Regions from separate parts of the Bradyrhizobium sp. ISRA442 genome, predicted to be linked through region 2. Evidence: riboswitches for the same ligand, from Rfam matches in the RefSeq annotation. Region 2 holds a riboswitch; the other holds the start of a gene.
The links. Region 2 has a riboswitch for S-adenosylmethionine ahead of MTR72_RS36305 (O-succinylhomoserine sulfhydrylase). Riboswitches for the same ligand answer to the same signal wherever they lie in the genome.

Region 1 (4,415 bases), on a different contig from region 2:
TGCGTCACCACGGTGTTCTCGGTCGTGGCGACGAGCTCGATGCCCATTTCGTAATCGTTACGAGAAACGTAGTCGCAATAGGCGGCGTCGAGCACCAGCAGGATGTGCGAGGGCAGGCCGGCGCGCAGGCGCTTGACCTCGTCGAACGGCAGATAGGTGCCGGTGGGGTTGTTGGGATTGGCGAGCCAGACCAGCTTGGTGCGCGGCGTCACCGCGTTGAGGATGGCGTCGACGTCGGCAGTGAGGTTCTTCTCGGGCGCCACGATGTTCCTGGCCCCGTTCGCCATGGTCGCGATCGGGTAGACAAGGAAGCCATGGGTTGTCGAGATCGCTTCATCGCCATGGCTCAGATAGGTGTGGGCGAGCAGATTGAGGATCTCGTCCGAGCCGGCCCCGCAGATGATGCGGTTTGGGTCGAGACCGAAGGAACGGCCGATCGCCTCGCGCAGCACGCGCGAGGTGCCTTCCGGATAGTCCTCGAGATGCGTCGCCACGTGCGTGAAGGCCTCGATCGCCTTGGGCGAGGGCCCGAACGGCGTCTCGTTGGCCGACAGCTTGAACACCTTGCGGCCCGGCTCCGGCACCGGGCTCTTGCCGGGCGTGTAGGGCGCAATATCGAGAATGCCGGGATTCGGCACGGGGCGGGACATCTTGGACTCCGGATTGGCGGGGCGGCTCGCGATTTACGATTTCGTCCCGGTCGGGGCCACCGTATAGCGCGTTGCGTGGCTGCCGACGAGGGCCGTGGAGCGGACCGAGGCCCCCGCGTCGATCAGGGCTGCCTTGATCCTGTCGAGGCTCGTCGCCGCAGTGATCGAGATCAGGAGCGCCGCGCCGTCGAACGCGGTATCGGGCACCGCCACGATCTCGGCGAGCGGCGACAGGGCGCGTGCGATCTCGGCATTCCACCCGGACACGCGCACGCTGAACGTCTCGACCTCCGTCACCATGGCGCTGTCGGCGACGCGCGAGACCACGAACACCGGCAGCGCCGCCGGATGGTCAGCGCGCTCGACGAAGGGCAGCCGCGCGATGATTTTTGGCGCGCCAACTTCCTCCAGCGAGAGCCACCAAGGCGTGCGGCTGGAGGTCGCCGAGACCAGCGCCAGATCGCCCTTGGATTTCGCCACGGCCTCGACCGCCGCCTGCGCGCTGAAATGCGCGACGTAAGGAACAGTAAAGCCGAAGTGAAATCGCGCGGAATCGCGCATCGCGGGCTCGCTCACCGACACGTCGGCATGCACCGCGAACGGCGCCTGGACGTAGGTGAACGTCGAGATGATGACGCGCCAGATGCTCTCGACCGTGTCGAGCGGCAGGATGCCGCGATGGCGCTGGACGAGGTGGCGCATCATGTCGGCCTCGCGTGCGGGCCGGAAGGCGGAGCCCACCTCCTGGGTCTGCTTCACCTGGATCAGGCGGTCGATGATGTCGCCACGCTGCATCAGGAGGCGATGCATGCCCTCGTCGATCGCATCGATCTCCTTGCGCAATTCCTGCAACGATGGTGGCGCGGGCGGACGTTGGGACATATCTGTCAGGTGCTGTTGAGAGGCGGTCCAAGGCGGATCGGCAGGCCGGATCCGCTGCGGGTCAAGGTCCTGATTAGGCAGGATGGGCGGCGAAAGCAAAGAGAAATGACGGCCTTTTTGGCAGACGTAACGGGGACGAATTTGGTTAATCCGGACCGCGGCTTGACGAAAACCGCCCAAGCCAGTAGTTTTTGCCTGTTCCGTGGTCATTTGAGCCGGCCGGCTTGCAGCCACGTTAAAAAACTCGCTAAACAGGCCGGGGACGCATCCGATCCCGGCCGAACCTATCGTTCAGGCCGGGTTTTTCATGGCCTGATTTCAGCGGCGGCTCGCGAGGGCTGATCGCAAACGAGGTCGATGGTCAGAGATGGTTGGCGTCAAGTCGATTCCCAGTCCGGCGATCAGTGCCGACGACCGGTCGCATGAGGTGGATCATCCGAGCTCGGAGGTCGCGCATTTTGGCGCGGATCAGCCGCTGCCGCTCGATTGCGGCATCGATCTCTCGCCGTTCCAGATCGCCTACCAGACCTATGGCGAGCTCAACGCCGAACGCACCAATGCCGTTCTGATCTGCCATGCGCTGACCGGCGACCAGCATGTCGCCAACGTGCATCCGGTCACCGGCAAGCCGGGCTGGTGGGACACCTTGGTAGGCCCCGGCCGCCCGCTTGATCCGAGCCGATATTTCATCATCTGCTCCAATGTGATTGGCGGCTGCATGGGCTCGACCGGGCCTGCCTCAATCAATCCCGCGACCGGCAAGGTGTGGGGGCTGGATTTCCCGGTCATCACCATCCCCGACATGGTGCGCGCACAGGCCATGCTGATCGACCGGCTCGGCATCGCCACGCTGTTTGCGGTGGTTGGTGGCTCGATGGGCGGCATGCAGGTGCTGCAATGGACCGCGGCCTATCCGGGCCGCGTGTTCTCGGCGCTCGCGATTGCCTGCTCGACACGGCATTCGGCGCAGAACATCGCCTTCCACGAACTCGGCCGGCAGGCCGTGATGGCCGATCCCGACTGGCACAATGGCCGCTACACCGATCGCGGCCTCCATCCGCACCGCGGTCTCGCGGTGGCGCGGATGGCAGCCCATATCACCTATCTCTCGGACGCCGCGCTGCACCGCAAGTTCGGCCGGCGCATGCAGGATCGCGAACTGCCGACCTTCTCGTTCGATGCCGACTTCCAGGTCGAGAGTTACCTGCGTTATCAGGGCTCCTCCTTCGTCGAGCGCTTCGACGCCAACAGCTATCTCTACTTGACGCGTGCGATGGATTATTTCGACATCGCCGCCGACCACGACGGCGTGCTGGCGAAAGCGTTCACCGGCATCAAGACACGGTTCTGCGTGGTGTCATTCACCTCGGACTGGCTGTTCCCGACCTCGGAATCGCGCGCGCTGGTGCATGCGCTGAACGCGTCGAGCGCGCGGGTATCGTTCGCCGAGATCGAGACCGATCGCGGCCATGACGCCTTCCTGCTCGACGTCCCCGAATTCTTCGATATCTCTCGCGCCTTCCTGCAATCGGCAGGCAAGGCGCGCGGACTCACCAGCAAGGGCAGCTAGCGATGTCTGTACAGGAACTACTGCCGCTCAACGGCCTTGCCGCCGAGTACCCCGGCCATTACCGCGCCGACCATCTCTTGGTCGCCGAGATGGTCAAGCCGGGCTCGAAGGTGCTCGATGTCGGCTGCGGCGACGGCGACCTGCTTCAGCTTCTGGAGACCCGCGGCATCGACGGGCGCGGCATCGAGCTGTCGCGCGAGGGCGTCAACCGCTGCGTCGCCAAGGGGCTTGCGGTGGTGCAGGGCGACGCCGACGCCGATCTCGTCAACTATCCCGACGACGCCTTCGACTACGTGATCCTGTCGCAGACGCTGCAGGCGACGCGGCAGCCGCGGGTGGTGCTGGAGAATCTGCTGCGCATTGGCCACCGCGCGATCGTGTCGTTCCCGAACTTCGGTTACTGGAAGATGCGCTTGCAGCTCCTGATCGGCGGCCACATGCCGCGCACGGAGAACCTCCCGGCGACCTGGTATGACACCGCCAACATCCACTTCTGCACCATCAAGGATTTCGTCCAGCTCTGCGACGAGATCCACGTCAAGATGGAGCGCGCCGAGGCGCTCGACCTCTATGGCCATCCCTTGCGGGTGCGGCTGCCCTGGTGGGTGTGGAATCTGTTCGGCGAGCAGGGCGTGTTCCTGCTGAGCCGCGGCGGGAGGAAATAGTATCTTCGTCCGCGCGAGCGAAGCTATCTGGTAGACCCTCACCCTGAGGAGCCGCGTAGCGGCGTCTCGAAGGGCGAGGCTACCAGCCGGGCCTTCCATCCTTCGAGACGCGCGTTCCGCTCCTCAGGATGAGGAGCTGATGCTACACTTCGTCATTGCTTCGCTGCGCTCGCAATGACGGAGTGCCTGGTGATGCGGTCGGACTAATTCGCCGGCATCGACCTCGGATCGCGCACCGGCCATCGCCCGGCTTCCACCAGCGTGACGAACCGCTCCACCGTCGCGTTGAACAGCGCGGGCTCCTCCAGATTGAGCACGTGGCCCGACTTCGGAAACATCGCGAGCCCGGCCGCCGGCAAATGCTGCTTCAGGAACAGGCTCGGCCCGACACACGGATCGTCCTCATCGCCACAGATGATCAGCGTGGGCGTCGCCACAGCCTTGATCGCATCCGTCATCGTGTAGATCGAGGGACGGCCGCCCTGGAATCCGCGCATCGTGTTGGCCGATCCCTTGGCGTCATGCCGTGCCAGCGCCGCGTAGAAATCGGCATGGCCGCGCGGGTCCTTCACCAGGAAGGGAATCCGGCTCGGCGCCTCGCGCGTGACCTTGGCGACCTCAATGGAGCCGAGCGTCTCGAACTGTTCG
Region 2 (4,415 bases):
ACCCCTGCACGGCGCCGCCGGCGTCCCGCACCAGCGCGAACGTCATCTCAATGTAGAGCCTGCGTCCGCTCTTATGCAACGCGCGGGTCAGCGTCGGCCGCCCTGCAAGCTTCATCGCGCCGCTCGCAATCGCAGCCTCAAATCCCTTCCAATGCGCGGCGCGCAAATGTTCGGGAATGATCAGATCGAGATTTTGGCCGAGCGCTTCTTCCGCGGAGAAGCCGAACAGAGCGCTCGATGCCCGATTCCAGCGCACGATCGTGCCCGAGCGATCCGAATAGATCAGCGCATCCGCGACGTCGTCGAGGATTCTTGCGTCGAGTTGGGGTTGATCTGTCATTTCGGTACCTCGCACGAAATGTAGCCCGGATGAAGCGCAGCGCAATCCGGGATATTTGGTGGGGAGAGTTCCGAATGTCGCTTCGCGACCTGACGCACATTCGGTGTCATCGCCCGACTTGATCGGGCGATCCAGTATTCCAGAGGCCGTGACGAATACGGAGAAGCTGCGGCGTACTGGATTCCCCGCTTTCGCGGGGAATGACAGCGGAGAAATATGCGAAACAGTCGCCCGCATCAGCGCGAAGCGAGCTGCGGGATCACCAGATCCCGGATGTCGCTTCGCTGCATCCGGGCTGCTGCAGGATGTTGCTACACTCGAAAATGCTTCGATAGCTTGAGGCCCTGCGCCTGGTAGTTGGAGCCGATGCGCTGGCCGTACATCGCGTCGGGCCGCGCCAGCATCTTCTCGTAGACGAGGCGGCCGACGATCTGGCCGTGCTCGAGGATGAAGGGCACTTCGCGCGAGCGCACCTCCAGCACCGCGCGGGCGCCCTGCCCGCCGGCGCCGGCATAGCCGAAACCGGGATCGAAGAAGCCGGCATAGTGCACGCGGAATTCGCCGACGAGCGGATCGAATGGCACCATCTCCGCGGCGTAGTCGGGCGGCACCTGCACGGCTTCCTTGGAGGCGAGGATGTAGAACTCGCCGGGATCGAGGATGAGGTTGCCGTCGGGACGCGCCGAGATCGGCTCCCAGAAATCCTCAACCGCGTAGCCGGAGCGGCGGTCGACATCGACCACGCCGGTGTGGCGCTTGGCGCGGTAGCCGACGAAACCGCCGCCCTTCTCGCCGGAGAGATCGACCGAAACGGCGACACCGCCGGAGAGATCGGCCTCATCGATGTCGACGAGACGCTCGGCCGCATGCAACGCATCGAGCTCATCGGCATTGAGGATGGCATCGCCGGTGCGGAAGCGCACCTGCGACAGCCGCGAGCCCTCACGCACCAGCACCGGAAAGGTCTTCGGGCTGATCTCGGCATAGAGCGGACCGTGATAGCCGGCGCCGATCATGTCGAAGCGGCGGGTGCCGTCGGCGATCACGCGGGTGAAGACGTCGAGCCGGCCGGTGGAGCTCTTCGGGTTCGCCGCGGCGACGATCTCCGGCGGCAGCGCGAGGCTTTCCAGCAGCGGCACGATGTAGACGCAGTTGGTCTCCAGCACCGCGCCGTCGGCGAGACTGAACTCGTGCAGCTTCAATTCGTCGATGCGTTCGGCGACGGTGGCCCCGGGGCCCGGCAGAAAGCTCGCGCGCACGCGGTAGGCGATGTCGCCAAGGCGCAGGTCGAGGCTTGCGGGCTGGATCTGGCTTTCGACGAAGTCGTAGGCGGGCAGGATGAGCCCGTCATCCGCCATCGCCGCGATCATGCGGTCGGGCAGGATACCATTGGCATCGGCGGCAACCGTGAACGTCAAACGGTGGTCCTCAACTCGGGTCAAAACGCATCCGATACGCGGAAAAACGAACCTTTTACCGCTATCCGATGGACGCCTTGACGGGAAGGGCGCGGCAGAATAAGAGCATGACTTATCCCGTGGTGATTTGAGCCGGCCGGCTTGCAGCCACGTTAAATAAGTCGCTAAACAGGCCGGGGACCTCTGTGATCCCGGCCAGTGGAGATATCCAGGCCGGTTTTTTTGTGACCATTTTCGCTCATGTGGTCACGTCGGAGGTACCTATGTCGAAGTCGCCTGCCAACTATCGTCCCGAAACCCGCCTGGTCCATTCCGGCACTCTGCGCTCGCAATATGGCGAGACGTCGGAGTCGCTGTTCCTGACCCAGGGCTACGTCTACGGCAGCGCCGAGGAGTGCGAGGCGCGGTTCAAGGGCGAGGATCCCGGCTTCATCTACTCGCGCTATTCCAACCCGACCATCGCCATGTTCGAGCGCCGCATGATCGAGCTGGAGGGCGCCGAAGCCGCCCGCTCGGCGGCGACCGGCATGGCCGCGGTAACCACCGCGATCCTGGCGCCACTGAAGGCCGGCGATCACGTGGTGGCCTCGCGGGCGCTGTTCGGCTCGTGCCTCTATGTCGTGCAGGACCTGTTGCCGCGCTACGGCATCGAGACGACGCTAGTGGACGGCCTCGACCTCGACCAGTGGCAGCGTGCGCTGAAGCCGAACACCAAGACGTTCTTCCTGGAAAGCCCGACCAATCCGACGCTCGACGTGCTCGACATTCCCGCCATCGCCGAGATCGCGCACAAGGGCGGCGCACGGCTCGTCGTCGACAATGTGTTCGCAACCCCGATCTGGCAGAGCCCGCTCGCGCTAGGCGCCGACGTCGTGGTCTATTCCGCGACCAAGCATATCGACGGCCAGGGCCGCTGCCTGGGCGGCATCATCCTCTCCTCGGAAGCTTTCATCGCCGAACACATCCACAATTTCATGCGCCAGACCGGGCCGTCGATCTCGCCCTTCAATGCCTGGGTTCTGCTGAAAGGCCTGGAGACGCTCGGCGTGCGCGTGCGCGCGCAGACCGATACGGCCGCCCGTGTCGCCGAAGTGCTGGCGAGCCATCCGAAGATTTCGCGATTGGTCTACCCCGGCCGCGCCGACCATCCGCAGGCGGCGTTGGTGAAGAAGCAGATGCGCGGCGGCTCGACACTGGTCGGCTTCGAGGTGAAGGGCGGCAAGGCGGCTGCTTTCCGCGTGCTGAACGCGCTCAAGCTCGCGAAGATCTCCAACAATCTCGGCGACGCCAAGAGTCTCGTCACGCATCCGGCGACCACGACGCATCAGCGCCTGAAGCCGGAAGACCGCGCCGCGCTCGGCATCAGCGAGGGCTTCATCCGCTTCTCCACGGGGCTGGAGCATGCGGACGATCTGATCGAGGATCTCACCGCGGCGCTGGAAAAGGCGTGAGATCGCAGAGAAGTCGCAAATCGTAGGGTGGGCAAAGCGCAGCGTGCCCACCATTCACGATCACACTGTCGATAGATGGTGGGCACGGCGCGCCAAGAGCGCGCCTTTGCCCACCCTACAACTGCAGCGCTGGAGCAGGCGTGAGGTACGAATGGCGAGTGGTGAATCCCTATTCGCTATTCGCGATTCCCTACTCGCTTCTGCCTACATCGGCCGATACGTCCGCACGTCCGCCGGCACATTCACGCCGAGCTTGATCTGACCGACGGACTGGATGATGTCGTCGCCGAGGAGCTGGGCGAAGCAGGCATAGCCCCAGTCGTTCATGTGCAGGCCGTCGGCGATGACGAAGCTCTCCACCGGGATCGCCTGCTTCTCGTGCCACTCGCGCATCACCTCGAAGCGCGGAAAGATGCCGACGTGACGGAGCTCGGCGACCTTACCGAGTAGCTTCACCATCTTGCCGGCGCTCTCGGCGCGCCGATTGACCTGTGGCGAATATTGCGGGTCGACCAGCACGATGTCGGCGCCGCCGGCGGCCTGGATGCGGCCGATGCCGTCCTCGACGAGCTTCGCCGTCTCGCCGGGATCGAGATTGCGCAGCACGGCGTTGGTGCCGACCTGCCAGATCACGAGATCCGGATGCCGGTCGATCACCTCCGTCTGAAGGCGCTTCATCATCTCGGGCGCGTCCTCGCCGCCGACGCCGGCGTTGATGACGCTGATGTCGGCGGTTGGATAGTGCCGGCGAAGCTGGGCTGCGAGGCGGTTCGGGTAGTTGAACTCCGGCGAGCTCGCGCCGAAGCCTGCGGTCGACGACGATCCGAACGCAACGATGACGACGGGCTTGCCCTCGACCAGCTTGTTCGCGACATGCGGCAGCGAGCCCATCGTCTTCGCGCCGCCCTTCGGCGGCAGGCAGGGCACGCGGTTGAAGATGTCGCCCGCGGACTTTGCCGCCTGCTTCACCTTGTCAATGGCGCGCGCGGTGATGCCGCGCTGCTCGGCAGGCGGCTGCGTGGTCGCGGCCGCCGTGGTCTGGGACTGTGATGCGGGAGCAGGATTATTGGCCGTCTGCTGCGGCGCGGGCGTTGCCTGCGCGGCCTGCGCCTGCGCCGGCGAGAGCGAGGCAGATGTCAGCAGCAGCGCCGCCGTGGACGCGGCGAGCCATGCCGACAGGCAAAAAGGGCGGAGAGAACTCATTAA

Region 1: another riboswitch for S-adenosylmethionine. It lies ahead of metX (homoserine O-acetyltransferase MetX); the one in region 2 lies ahead of MTR72_RS36305 (O-succinylhomoserine sulfhydrylase).

Annotation. Positions count from the first base shown of each region.
Region 1 covers NZ_JALGCN010000003.1:243,045-247,459, forward strand. Annotated here, with positions in the region: gene hisC (histidinol-phosphate transaminase) at 1-650, opposite strand, end outside; gene MTR72_RS07445 (chorismate mutase) at 684-1,532, opposite strand; SAM riboswitch at 1,725-1,804, shown strand; gene metX (homoserine O-acetyltransferase MetX) at 1,900-3,102, shown strand; gene metW (methionine biosynthesis protein MetW) at 3,105-3,767, shown strand; gene MTR72_RS07460 (alpha/beta fold hydrolase) at 3,971-4,415, opposite strand, start outside.
Region 2 covers NZ_JALGCN010000030.1:35,396-39,810, forward strand. Annotated here, with positions in the region: gene MTR72_RS36295 (PAS domain S-box protein) at 1-340, opposite strand, end outside; gene MTR72_RS36300 (2'-deoxycytidine 5'-triphosphate deaminase) at 652-1,758, opposite strand; SAM riboswitch at 1,868-1,947, shown strand; gene MTR72_RS36305 (O-succinylhomoserine sulfhydrylase) at 2,022-3,209, shown strand; gene MTR72_RS36310 (SGNH/GDSL hydrolase family protein) at 3,414-4,412, opposite strand.